Regions from separate parts of the Streptomyces sp. NBC_00075 genome, predicted to be linked through region 3. Evidence: riboswitches for the same ligand, from Rfam matches in the RefSeq annotation. Region 3 holds a riboswitch; each other region holds the start of a gene.

Region 1 (3,269 bases), 2.3 Mb from region 3:
TGCCGCGCAGGAGCTGTGCGGAGATGTCGTACGGCAGCATCCGGAAGTAGTCCGCCGGTGCCCACGGCGTGTGCGAGAAGTGGCCGATGCGGAGGTCCGGGCGGAGGGCGCGCAGCATCCCGGGGACCAGGCACAGGTGGTAGTCCTGGACCACCACCGACGCGCCCTCGGCCGCCTCCTTCGCCAGTGCCTCCGCGAACGCGCGGTTGTAGGCCTCGTACGACGCCCACTGGCGCCGGAACTCCGCGTCGAAGACCGGCTCCAGCGGGGTCTGGTACAGCATGTGGTTCACGAACCAGAGCACCGAGTTGGCGATGCCGTTGTACGCGTCCGCGTGGACGTCGGCCGGGATCGCGAGCATGCGCACGCCCGGCTCGCCCTCGCCGCGCCGTACCGCCTCGCGGTCGCCGTCGCCGAGGGCCGAGCAGACCCACAGGGCATCCGCGTCCGGGCCGATCGCCGACAGGCCGGAGACCAGCCCGCCACCGCCGCGCCGGGCGTGCAGCGAGCCGTCCTCGCGGACCTCGTACGTGACCGGGCCGCGGTTGGACGCGACCAGTACCCGGTAGTCGCCCGGACTGTCCTGTGCACCCTGCGTTGAAGCCATACGCCTCAACCTAGCCCGGCCCGGAAACAATCAAACGTACACACGTACGCCTCAGCCGTATACAAGCCCGCCGCGAGCCTTCCGGTGGCCCTGCACCGGCCTTACGCGACCTTCCTCCGCGCGTACTCCGCGATGTCCGCCATCGGCGGGCGTTCCTCCGTGTCCACCGAGTACGTACGTGGCTCGAAACCGTCCTCCCCGCGTTCGAACTGGGTGATCGCGGGACGGATGAGGTGGCCTCGGGCCAGGCGGAGCTGGGCGGTGCGGTAGATCGCGGCGGACATCCGGCCCAGGGCCTGACCGTCCTGGTGGCGGTGCTTGCGCACGCCCACGTCGACCTGGGCCAGCGCGTCGAGGCCGACCAGGTGGAGGGCGTCGATCAGCATGCCCAGCTCCACGCCGTACCCGACGGGGAACGGGAGCTGTTCGAGGAGCGAGCGGCGGGCCGCGTACTCACCGCCGAGCGGCTGGACGAAACCGGCCAGCTGCGGCCAGTGCATGTTCAGGAGGGGGCGGGCCATCAGTTCGGTGACGCGTCCGCCCTGGCCTGCTGCCTGGCCCAGCGGGCGGTCGTACATCGCCTTGACGAGGTCGACGCCGGGGTCGGTGAGCAGCGGGCCCACGATCCCGGAGACGAAGTCCGACGAGAACTCCTTCAGGTCGGCGTCGATGAAGCAGACGATGTCCCCGCTGGTGACCAGGAGCGAGCGCCACAGCACCTCGCCCTTGCCCGGTACCGCCGGGATGCGCGGCAGGATGTCGTCGCGGTGGACGACCCGGGCGCCCGCGGCGGCGGCCACCTCGGAGGTGCGGTCGGTCGAGCCCGAGTCGATGACGACGATCTCGTCGACGAGGGGGACCTTCAGCATCAGGTCGCGGCGGATGACGGCGACGATCTCACCGACCGTCGCCTCTTCGTTGAGCGCGGGCAGGACGACACTCACCGTGGCGTTCGAGGAACGCTTCGCGGCGATCAGCTTCTTGAGCGGGCGGTCACCAACGGACCAGGAGCGCGTGCTCAGCCAGCGCTCGACGTTCTCCAGCACGTGCGGCTCTCCCTTGCGTTCTCATGGGAAGCGCGTGATTCGCATCTCGCGGTTCGGACGGCTCCCACCACCATCCAAGCCTTCGGTTACAGTCTTGAACAACGCGGATGACCATCGCATGTCCGAGGTCGTCGGTGTTCACAACCTCACAACTTCATACCGCTCATCCAGAGGGGCAGAGGGATACGGCCCGATGAAGCCCCGGCAACCCTCCAGCCGGTCTTGTCGCATGTCATGCGCGAGGCTGCCGGCTCGGGAAGGTGCCAAATCCGTCTCATGGCGAGATGCGCCATGAGGAAGATGAGGAGAAAGGGCCTCCGCCTCCATGGCTGCGCAAACTGTCGAGAGCACCACGACGACCAGCAACGACTCCGTAGACCTCGGTCCCGCCACCGCGCTTTCCTGCCGTGAGTGCGGTCACCGCGTCCCGCTCGGCCCGGTCTTCGCCTGCGAGGAGTGTTTCGGCCCGCTGGAGATCGCCTACGACTTCTCCTCGTACGACACCGAGGAACTCCGCAAGCGTATCGAAGCGGGACCCGCGAACATCTGGCGCTACGCGCCGCTGCTGCCCGTCCCCGCGGACGTGGCGACCAAGCCCAACATCAACCCCGGCTGGACCAAGCTCGTCCAGGCCGACAACCTGGCCCGCGAGCTGGGCGTCGACGCCGGCAAGCTGTTCGTGAAGGACGACTCCGGCAACCCGACGCACTCCTTCAAGGACCGGGTCGTCGCCCAGGCCATCGAGGCCGCCCGGGTCTTCGGCTTCACCACCCTCTCCTGCTCCTCCACGGGCAACCTGGCCGGTGCCGTCGGCGCCGCCGCCGCCCGCGCCGGCTTCCGCTCCTGCGTGTTCATCCCGCACGACCTGGAGCAGGGCAAGGTCGTCATGGCCGCGGTGTACGGCGGTGAGCTGGTCGGCATCGAGGGCAACTACGACGACGTGAACCGCTTCTGCTCCGAGCTGATCGGGGACCCGGCCGGCGAGGGCTGGGGCTTCGTCAACGTCAACCTGCGCCCGTACTACGCGGAGGGCAGCAAGACCCTGGCGTACGAGATCTGCGAGCAGCTCGGCTGGCGGCTGCCCGACCAGCTGGTGATCCCGATCGCCTCCGGGTCGCAGCTCACGAAGATCGACAAGGGGCTCCAGGAGCTGATCAAGCTCGGGCTCGTCGAGGACAGGCCGTACAAGATCTTCGGTGCGCAGGCGGAGGGGTGCTCGCCGGTGTCCGTGGCGTACAAGGCCGGGCACGACGTCGTACTGCCGCAGAAGCCGAACACGATCGCGAAGTCGCTGGCGATCGGGAATCCCGCGGACGGGCCGTACGTGCTGGATATCGCGCGGCGGACGGGTGGGGCTGTCGAGGACGTCAACGACGAGCAGGTCGTCGACGCGATTCGGCTGCTTGCGCGGACCGAGGGGATCTTTGCGGAGACCGCCGGTGGGGTGACTGTGGGTGTGGCGAAGAAGCTGATCGAGAATGGGTTGCTGGACCCGACCCTCACGACCGTCGTGCTCAACACCGGTGACGGGCTCAAGACGTTGGACGCTGTGGCCGACACCGGGCTCACTGCGACGATTCGGCCCAGTCTTGAGTCGTTCCGGGAAGCTGGGCTTG
Region 2 (3,269 bases), 7.3 Mb from region 3:
GCGCAGCAGCGTGACCTGACCGCCCCCGAGCGCCGCCTCGTTGGCCCTGCCGACGCTGCTGATCGCGTCCACCTGCCCGGACTGGAGACTGCCGGCCCGCACCCCCGCCTCGGGCACGACCTTGAACACCAGCTTGTCCAGATAGGCCTCGCCCTTCTTGGACCACAGCGCGGAGCCCCAGTCGTACCCGGTGCGCTTGACCAGGGTGATCGACTGGTTCTGCACATACTGCTTCAGCACGAACGGCCCGGACCCGATCGCGCCCTCGCTGCACTTCTGCTGCGGGGACCTCTTCACGCTCGCCGACGACTCGATGCCCAGCGAGTGGGTCGAAGTCGCTTGCAGGAACTGGGCGTTGGGCTCCTTGAAGGTGACCTTGACGGTGAGCGGGTCCACCACGGTGGTGCTCTCGACGCTGCTCAGATAACCCTGGGGGAGACTGCCCAGCGCGCCGAGCTTCGGCACCGCGTCGAAGTTGTCCTTGACGACCTGCGCGGTCAGCTTCGACCCGTCGCTGAAGGTGACGCCCGACCGCAGATGGAACGTGAACTGTGTCGCGTCGGCGTTGATGTCCCAGTTCTTGGCGAGCCACGGCACGATCTTGCCGGTCTCGGGGTCCTGGTCGGTGAGGGAGTCCACGGTCTGGCGTACCGAGTAGATGCTTTCGTTGCTGCCGGACTGCTGCGGGTCCACGCAGCCGGCGTCGGAACCCACCGCGAAGGTCAGGGTGCCCCCGGACTTCGGCCGGCCGCTTCCGCCGCTGGTGTCGTCACCGCCCGACCCGCAGGCGGTCAGCAGAACACTGGCGGTCAGCAGGGCGGCCAGGGGCGCCCGACGGGAGAGTCTGGAATCCGGGAGTGCTGTCACGGAGGGTTTCTCCTACTCGTATCACCAGGCACGGGGTGCCGTGCGAGGCACGGCCGTGCATGGGTGTGCGGCCCCGGCCGGCTCGACACCGGCCGCGGGGGAGCGCTGTACAGACATGTGGTCAGGGGGAGGCGACACCGGGAGCGGTGGCAGGGGGAAAGCGCGCAGAGGCGCCGGCCGGTGACGGACGTCAACCGGCGCGGGCCGGGCTCGTCAGGATCGACAGAGGCAGCTGGTGGAGCGCTTCAGATCGATGTGGCGTCGGCGCGAGAGCCGGGAGAAGGGCGTGGCGTCGGCGAAGGAGGCAGGCAGGTCACCGCTGTGCCGCATACCGGTCCTCCCTGATCTCCGGCCCCGGTCGAGGGGCCACGCGCTTGCGGGAATCGTCGGTGATCCCGCCGGGCTTTCACCTGGAGCACCCCACCGCGCGGGAGGGTTGCCGGTCAGCGAGCCAGGGCTTGACGCTGACACTCAATGCCGGACGCGATCGTACGGAGCGGTCTTGTCGTACGTCAATGCCGGAAAGGGGCATCCTGCGCGGGAAGGCGGTCCGTCTCACGTGCCGGGACAGCGCGGGGGACGAACCTCCTCCGTGCCCCGCGCGAGGCGGAACTCCAGGCGACCGAGCCGCTGTTGCCGACGGCACCGCCGCGGTGACCGCATTGACAAGCCGAATCCACCAGGGCTGTCATGAGCACATGATCCAGTGCCCCGCGCCCCGCCCCCGACGAGCCGACGGCCCCGCCCCCGGCTCCGGGGCCGGGCGTGGGCGACCGCCACGGGTGTACCGCCGGTGAGCGGTCGACGCGAGCTGCTCGACACCGCCCGGGCGGTTTTGACGGAGCGTCACGGAGTGCTCCTCCACGGCCCCGAGGGCATCGGCAGGTCCACGCTCGTGGCCGCCCTCATGACGTCCGCGCCGGGAACAGTGCTGTACTGCTCGCCCGCCCCGGAGGACGTCCGGCTCCCGTTCGGCGGTCTCGTCGACCTGTTCGCCCGGGTGCCGGAGGGCTGCCTGGAGGCACTGCCGTCCGAACCCCGGGCGGCACTGCGGGCGGCCCTGCTCCTCGGCCGCGAACCCACCGACGGCCGGAGCCTTCTCGCGGTGCGTGTCGCCGTCCTCGAAGTGCTGCGCGCCCTCGCCGCCGCAGGCCCTGTCCTGCTGGTCGTCGACGGTCTCCAGTGGCTCGACGAGCCGACCGCCGAGGTCCTCGCCTTCGCCGTACGCCGGGTCGAGGGCCTCGGCATCCGGATGGTGGCCACCGAGCGGGTGGCCGAGGGCGAGCAGCCCGAACGGCTGCGCTGCTGCCCGCCGGACACCGTCGAACTCCCCGTGCCACCGCTCGGCGACGACGAGGTGGCCCACCTCGTGCGCACCACCGTCGGCGCCGAACCACCGCCGGGCGTCCTGCGGGCGATCCAGGACACCGCCGCCGGAAACCCGTCGTACGCACAGGAGTTGGCGCGAGCCGCCCCGCGCGACCCGGTGCCCTTCGGCCGGCCACTGCCCGTACCCCGAAGACTCCGCGACCGACTCCTCGACCGGACACGCTCGTTGCCGCAGCCGGCTCAGCACACCCTCCTCGTCACGAGCGCCGCCGCCCATGCCACCCTCACCCTCCTGCGCGCCGCCGGACTCCCCGACCCCGCCGCCGATCTCGCGGCGGCCGAACGCATCGGCGTCGCGGAGGCCGACGCCCACGGCACCGTACGGTTCCGGCATCCGCTGCTCCGGGCCGCCGTCTACGCCGACGCACCGGAACACGGGCGCCGCGAGGCGCACGCCCTCCTGGCCCGCGCCGCCACCGAGCCCGTGGAACAGGCCCGCCATCTTGCCCTCGCCCACCCGTACGAGGACGAGACCACCGCCCGCACACTGATGTCGGCGGCCGAGGCCGTACGCCGCGACGGCACCCCCGACGCCGCCTTCGAACTCGCCGGGCTCGCCGCCCTGCGTACTCCCGCCGACCGCCCCGAGGAGCGCGCCGACCGGCTGCTCGCCGCCGCCGAATACGCCTGCGACGGCGGGCTGTCGGAGGAGGCCGCCCGGGCGGCCCGAACCGTCCTCGCCGGGTCGGGCTCCGCGCGGCGGCGGGCCCGGGCCCGGGTGATCCTGCTGCGCAATGCCGGGCAGGCGCTGGAGGGCACCCGTGACCTGATCGAGGAGGGCCTGCGGGACGCGGCCGGCGACCCGGAGGCGGAGGCCTGGCTGCACTACTGGGCGGCCGTACGGGGGCTGCTGTGCGGGGAGTTGGCGGACGCGGCCCGGCATGCCCGGCGCGCCGCCCGGCAGGGGCGGTCGGTCGGTGACACGGACACCAGGATCGGGGCCCTCGCCACCCTCGCCCGGGTGCTGTCCCTGGCCGGCGAACCGGTCGCCGCCGACGCGGCCCTGGAGGAGG
Region 3 (3,269 bases):
CGACCTCTGGGCCACCCACTTCCATCTGTCGATCAACGCGATCACCTGGTTCGTACGCATCGCGTTCTTCGTCGCCCCGGTCCTCGCGTTCATCGCCACCAAGCGGATCTGCCTCGGCCTCCAGCGCCGCGACAAGGACAAGGTGCTGCACGGCCGCGAGTCGGGCATCATCAAGCGCCTGCCGCACGGTGAGTTCATCGAGGTGCACGAGCCGCTCAGCCAGGAGGCCCTGCACACGCTCACGGCTCACGAGCAGTACGAGCCGGCCGCGATCGGCGCGACGGTCGACGAGAACGGTGTCGAGCGCAAGGTGAAGGGCCCGGAGAAGCTGCGGGCCAAGCTCAGCAAGTCGTACTACGGCGAGGACGGCCAGATCGCCAAGCCGACCGCCGAGGAGTACAAGGAGATCACGAGCGGCCACGGCCACCACTGATCCCCTCGCTTCGCCACACAGTCGAAGGGCCCCGTCCGATCACCGGACGGGGCCCTTCGCCGTGCTCCTGGCTGGATAGGGTGGGAGCACACTTTCTGACTGTCGAGAGTTCTCCTCTCGTACGACACCCTGGAGCGGCCTTATGAGCGCTGTGACCCCCGCAGGAGGCGACACCGCGGCGGGCCGTTCCTGGCCCGAGGTGCTGAACGCCCTGCTGTACGGCCGGGACCAGAGCGCCGACGCCACGGCCTGGGCGATGGACCAGATCATGCGGGGCGAGGCGACCGACGCGCAGATCGCCGGGTTCGTGGTGGCGCTGCGGGCCAAGGGCGAGACGGTGGAGGAGATCACCGGCCTGGTCCGGGCGATGTACGAGCACGCGAACGTCATCGAGGTGTCCGGGCGGACCGTCGACATCGTCGGCACGGGCGGCGACGGCGCGAAGACGGTGAACATCTCCACGATGTCCTCGCTCGTCGTGGCCGGCACCGGCGCCAAGGTCGTCAAGCACGGCAACCGGGCGGCCTCGTCGGCGTCGGGCTCCTCGGACGTCCTGGGCAAGCTCGGCGTCAACCTCGACCTGACCCCGCAGCGGGTCGCCGAGGTGGCCGAGGAGGCCGGCATCACCTTCTGCTTCGCCATCAAGTTCCACCCGGCGCTGCGTCACGCGGGCGCCGCCCGCGGCCAGTTGGGCATCCGTACGGTGTTCAACGCCCTCGGTCCGCTGACCAACCCGGCGAAGGTCAAGGCCCAGGCGGTGGGTGTCGCCGACCCGCTGATGGCGCCGATCGTCGCCGGTGTCTTCGCCGAGAGAGGCAACTCCTCCCTCGTCTTCCGCGGTGACGACGGCCTCGACGAGCTGACGACCACGGCCACCTCCCATGTCTGGATCGTCCGGGACGGCAAGGTCACCGAGGAGACCTTCGACCCGCGCGACGCCGGACTCGAACTGGTGCCGGTGGAGGCGCTGCGCGGCGGCGACCCCGGGCACAACGCGGAGGTCGCGCTGCGCCTGCTGGACGGTGAGACCGGGCCTGTACGTGATGCCGTACTGCTGAACTCGGCGGCGGCGCTCGTGGCCTTGGACCCGACGGGGGGACCGCTCGCCGAGCAGCTCCGGGCCGGTATGGAGAAGGCCGCCGAGTCGATCGACTCGGGTGCGGCCAAGCGGACGCTGGAGCGCTGGGTGGCGGCCAGCAACAAGTAGTTCCGTGCCGATGGGCGTCCCGCGATCCGGACACGGGTTGCGGGGCGTCGATCACTTCACGTATTTTCTGCACCAGGTCATGAGTGACAGTCATGAGGCCCCGGCCGACTGTCCGGCAACCCTCCGTCCGTGGCGGGGTGCCCCGGGATGAAGACCAGGCCGTGAGCAGCAAGGCTCACGGCAAGCGCGGATCCCTCACGAAACCAGGGGTCCTGGTCGTCGAGGAGTTCGTCGTGTCTGTCTCCACCGTTGCCATCGCCCAGACCACTTGTGCACCGCTGCCCGTTCTCGGCCGTGATGTCACCGTCCCGCTCGTCACCGGCGGCGAGGTCACCTACGCGGCGCTCGACTACGCGGCCAGCGCGCCCGCGCTCCAGCGGGTCTGGGACGACGTGGCGGCGTACGCGCCCTACTACGGCAGCGTGCACCGGGGGGCCGGCTATCTCTCCCAGCTGTCGACGGACCTCTTCGAGAACGCCCGCCGGACGGTCACGGAGTTCCTGGACTGCCGGGCCGACGACCAGCTGATCTTCACCCGGTCCACCACCGACTCCCTCAACCTGCTCGCCGCCGCCCTCCCCGACGGCTGCCAGGTCTTCGTCTTCGAGACCGAGCACCACGCCTCGCTGCTGCCCTGGAAGGACGCCCAGGTCACCTACCTCAACGCCCCGCGCACCCCGCAGCAGGCCGTGGCCACGCTGGAGGAGGCCCTCGCCGCCCGCACTGCGTCCATTGAAGAGGGTCAGGGCCCGGCGCTCGTCTGCGTCACCGGCGCCTCGAACGTCACCGGTGAGCTGTGGCCCGTACGGGAGCTGGCCGCCGTCGCCCACGCGCACGGCGCCCGGATCGTCCTGGACGCCGCCCAGCTCGCCCCGCACCACCCCGTTTCCGTTCAGGACCTGGACGTCGACTGGGTCGCCTTCTCCGGGCACAAGCTGTACGCGCCCTTCGGCTCGGGTGTCCTTGCCGGACGTGCCGACTGGCTGCGCGCGGCCGACCCGTACCTCGCCGGGGGTGGCGCCAGCCGTAAGGTCACGCGGCGTGCGGACGGGGGAGTGGACGTGGAGTGGCACGACAGCGCCGCGCGGCACGAGGCGGGGTCGCCGAACGTGATCGGCGCCTACTCGATCGCCGCCGCCTGCAAGGCCCTCACCGAGGCCGGCTTCGATTCGCTGGTGGCCCGGGAGCAGTACCTGATCGACACCGTGCGGGCGGGGCTGGCGGAGGTGCCCGAGGTCAGGGTGCTCTCGCTGTTCGGCGACGATGCTCCGCGTGTCGGGGTCATCTCGTTCGTCGTCGAGGGGTGGAACAGTTCGCACTTCGCGGCGGCGCTGTCGGCGGAGTACGGGATCGGGGTGCGGGACGGGTTGTTCTGTGCGCATCCGCTGGTGCGGACGCTGCTGGGGAGTGACCCGCAGACGCAGGGGGAGTGCGGGGCGCCTGAGGCGGCGCCCGGCGAGAAGTCGCTGAACGCGATCCGGGTCAGCTTCGGGGCCGGTACGCCGGACGAGCATGTCGAGCGGTTCGTGGGTGCGGTGAAGGAGCTTGTGCGGGACGGGGCTCGGTGGCAGTACCGGACTGAGGACGGGCGGTGCGTTCCGGCGGTTTGATCGCCCCCGTCGCCCCTAC

The links. Region 3 has a riboswitch for S-adenosylmethionine ahead of OG787_RS36810 (aminotransferase class V-fold PLP-dependent enzyme). Riboswitches for the same ligand answer to the same signal wherever they lie in the genome.
Region 1: it holds a riboswitch for S-adenosylmethionine, as region 3 does, so the genes downstream of both, thrC (threonine synthase) here and OG787_RS36810 (aminotransferase class V-fold PLP-dependent enzyme) in region 3, are expected to answer to the same signal.
Region 2: it holds a riboswitch for S-adenosylmethionine, as region 3 does, so the genes downstream of both, OG787_RS05070 (putative leader peptide) here and OG787_RS36810 (aminotransferase class V-fold PLP-dependent enzyme) in region 3, are expected to answer to the same signal.

The regions. Positions count from the first base shown of each region.
Region 1 is NZ_CP108243.1:6,081,640-6,084,908, forward strand. Features, by position in the region: gene OG787_RS26515 (trehalose-6-phosphate synthase) at 1-607, opposite strand, end outside; gene OG787_RS26520 (glucosyl-3-phosphoglycerate synthase) at 709-1,653, opposite strand; SAM riboswitch class I at 1,814-1,960, shown strand; gene thrC (threonine synthase) at 1,979-3,269, shown strand, end outside.
Region 2 is NZ_CP108243.1:1,133,082-1,136,350, reverse strand. Features, by position in the region: gene OG787_RS05075 (ABC transporter substrate-binding protein) at 1-867, opposite strand, end outside; gene OG787_RS05070 (putative leader peptide) at 1,081-1,197, opposite strand; SAM riboswitch class IV at 1,233-1,346, opposite strand; gene OG787_RS05065 (AAA family ATPase) at 1,661-3,269, shown strand, end outside.
Region 3 is NZ_CP108243.1:8,402,880-8,406,148, forward strand. Features, by position in the region: gene OG787_RS36800 (cytochrome bc complex cytochrome b subunit) at 1-433, shown strand, start outside; gene trpD (anthranilate phosphoribosyltransferase) at 576-1,640, shown strand; SAM riboswitch class IV at 1,716-1,833, shown strand; gene OG787_RS36810 (aminotransferase class V-fold PLP-dependent enzyme) at 1,874-3,250, shown strand.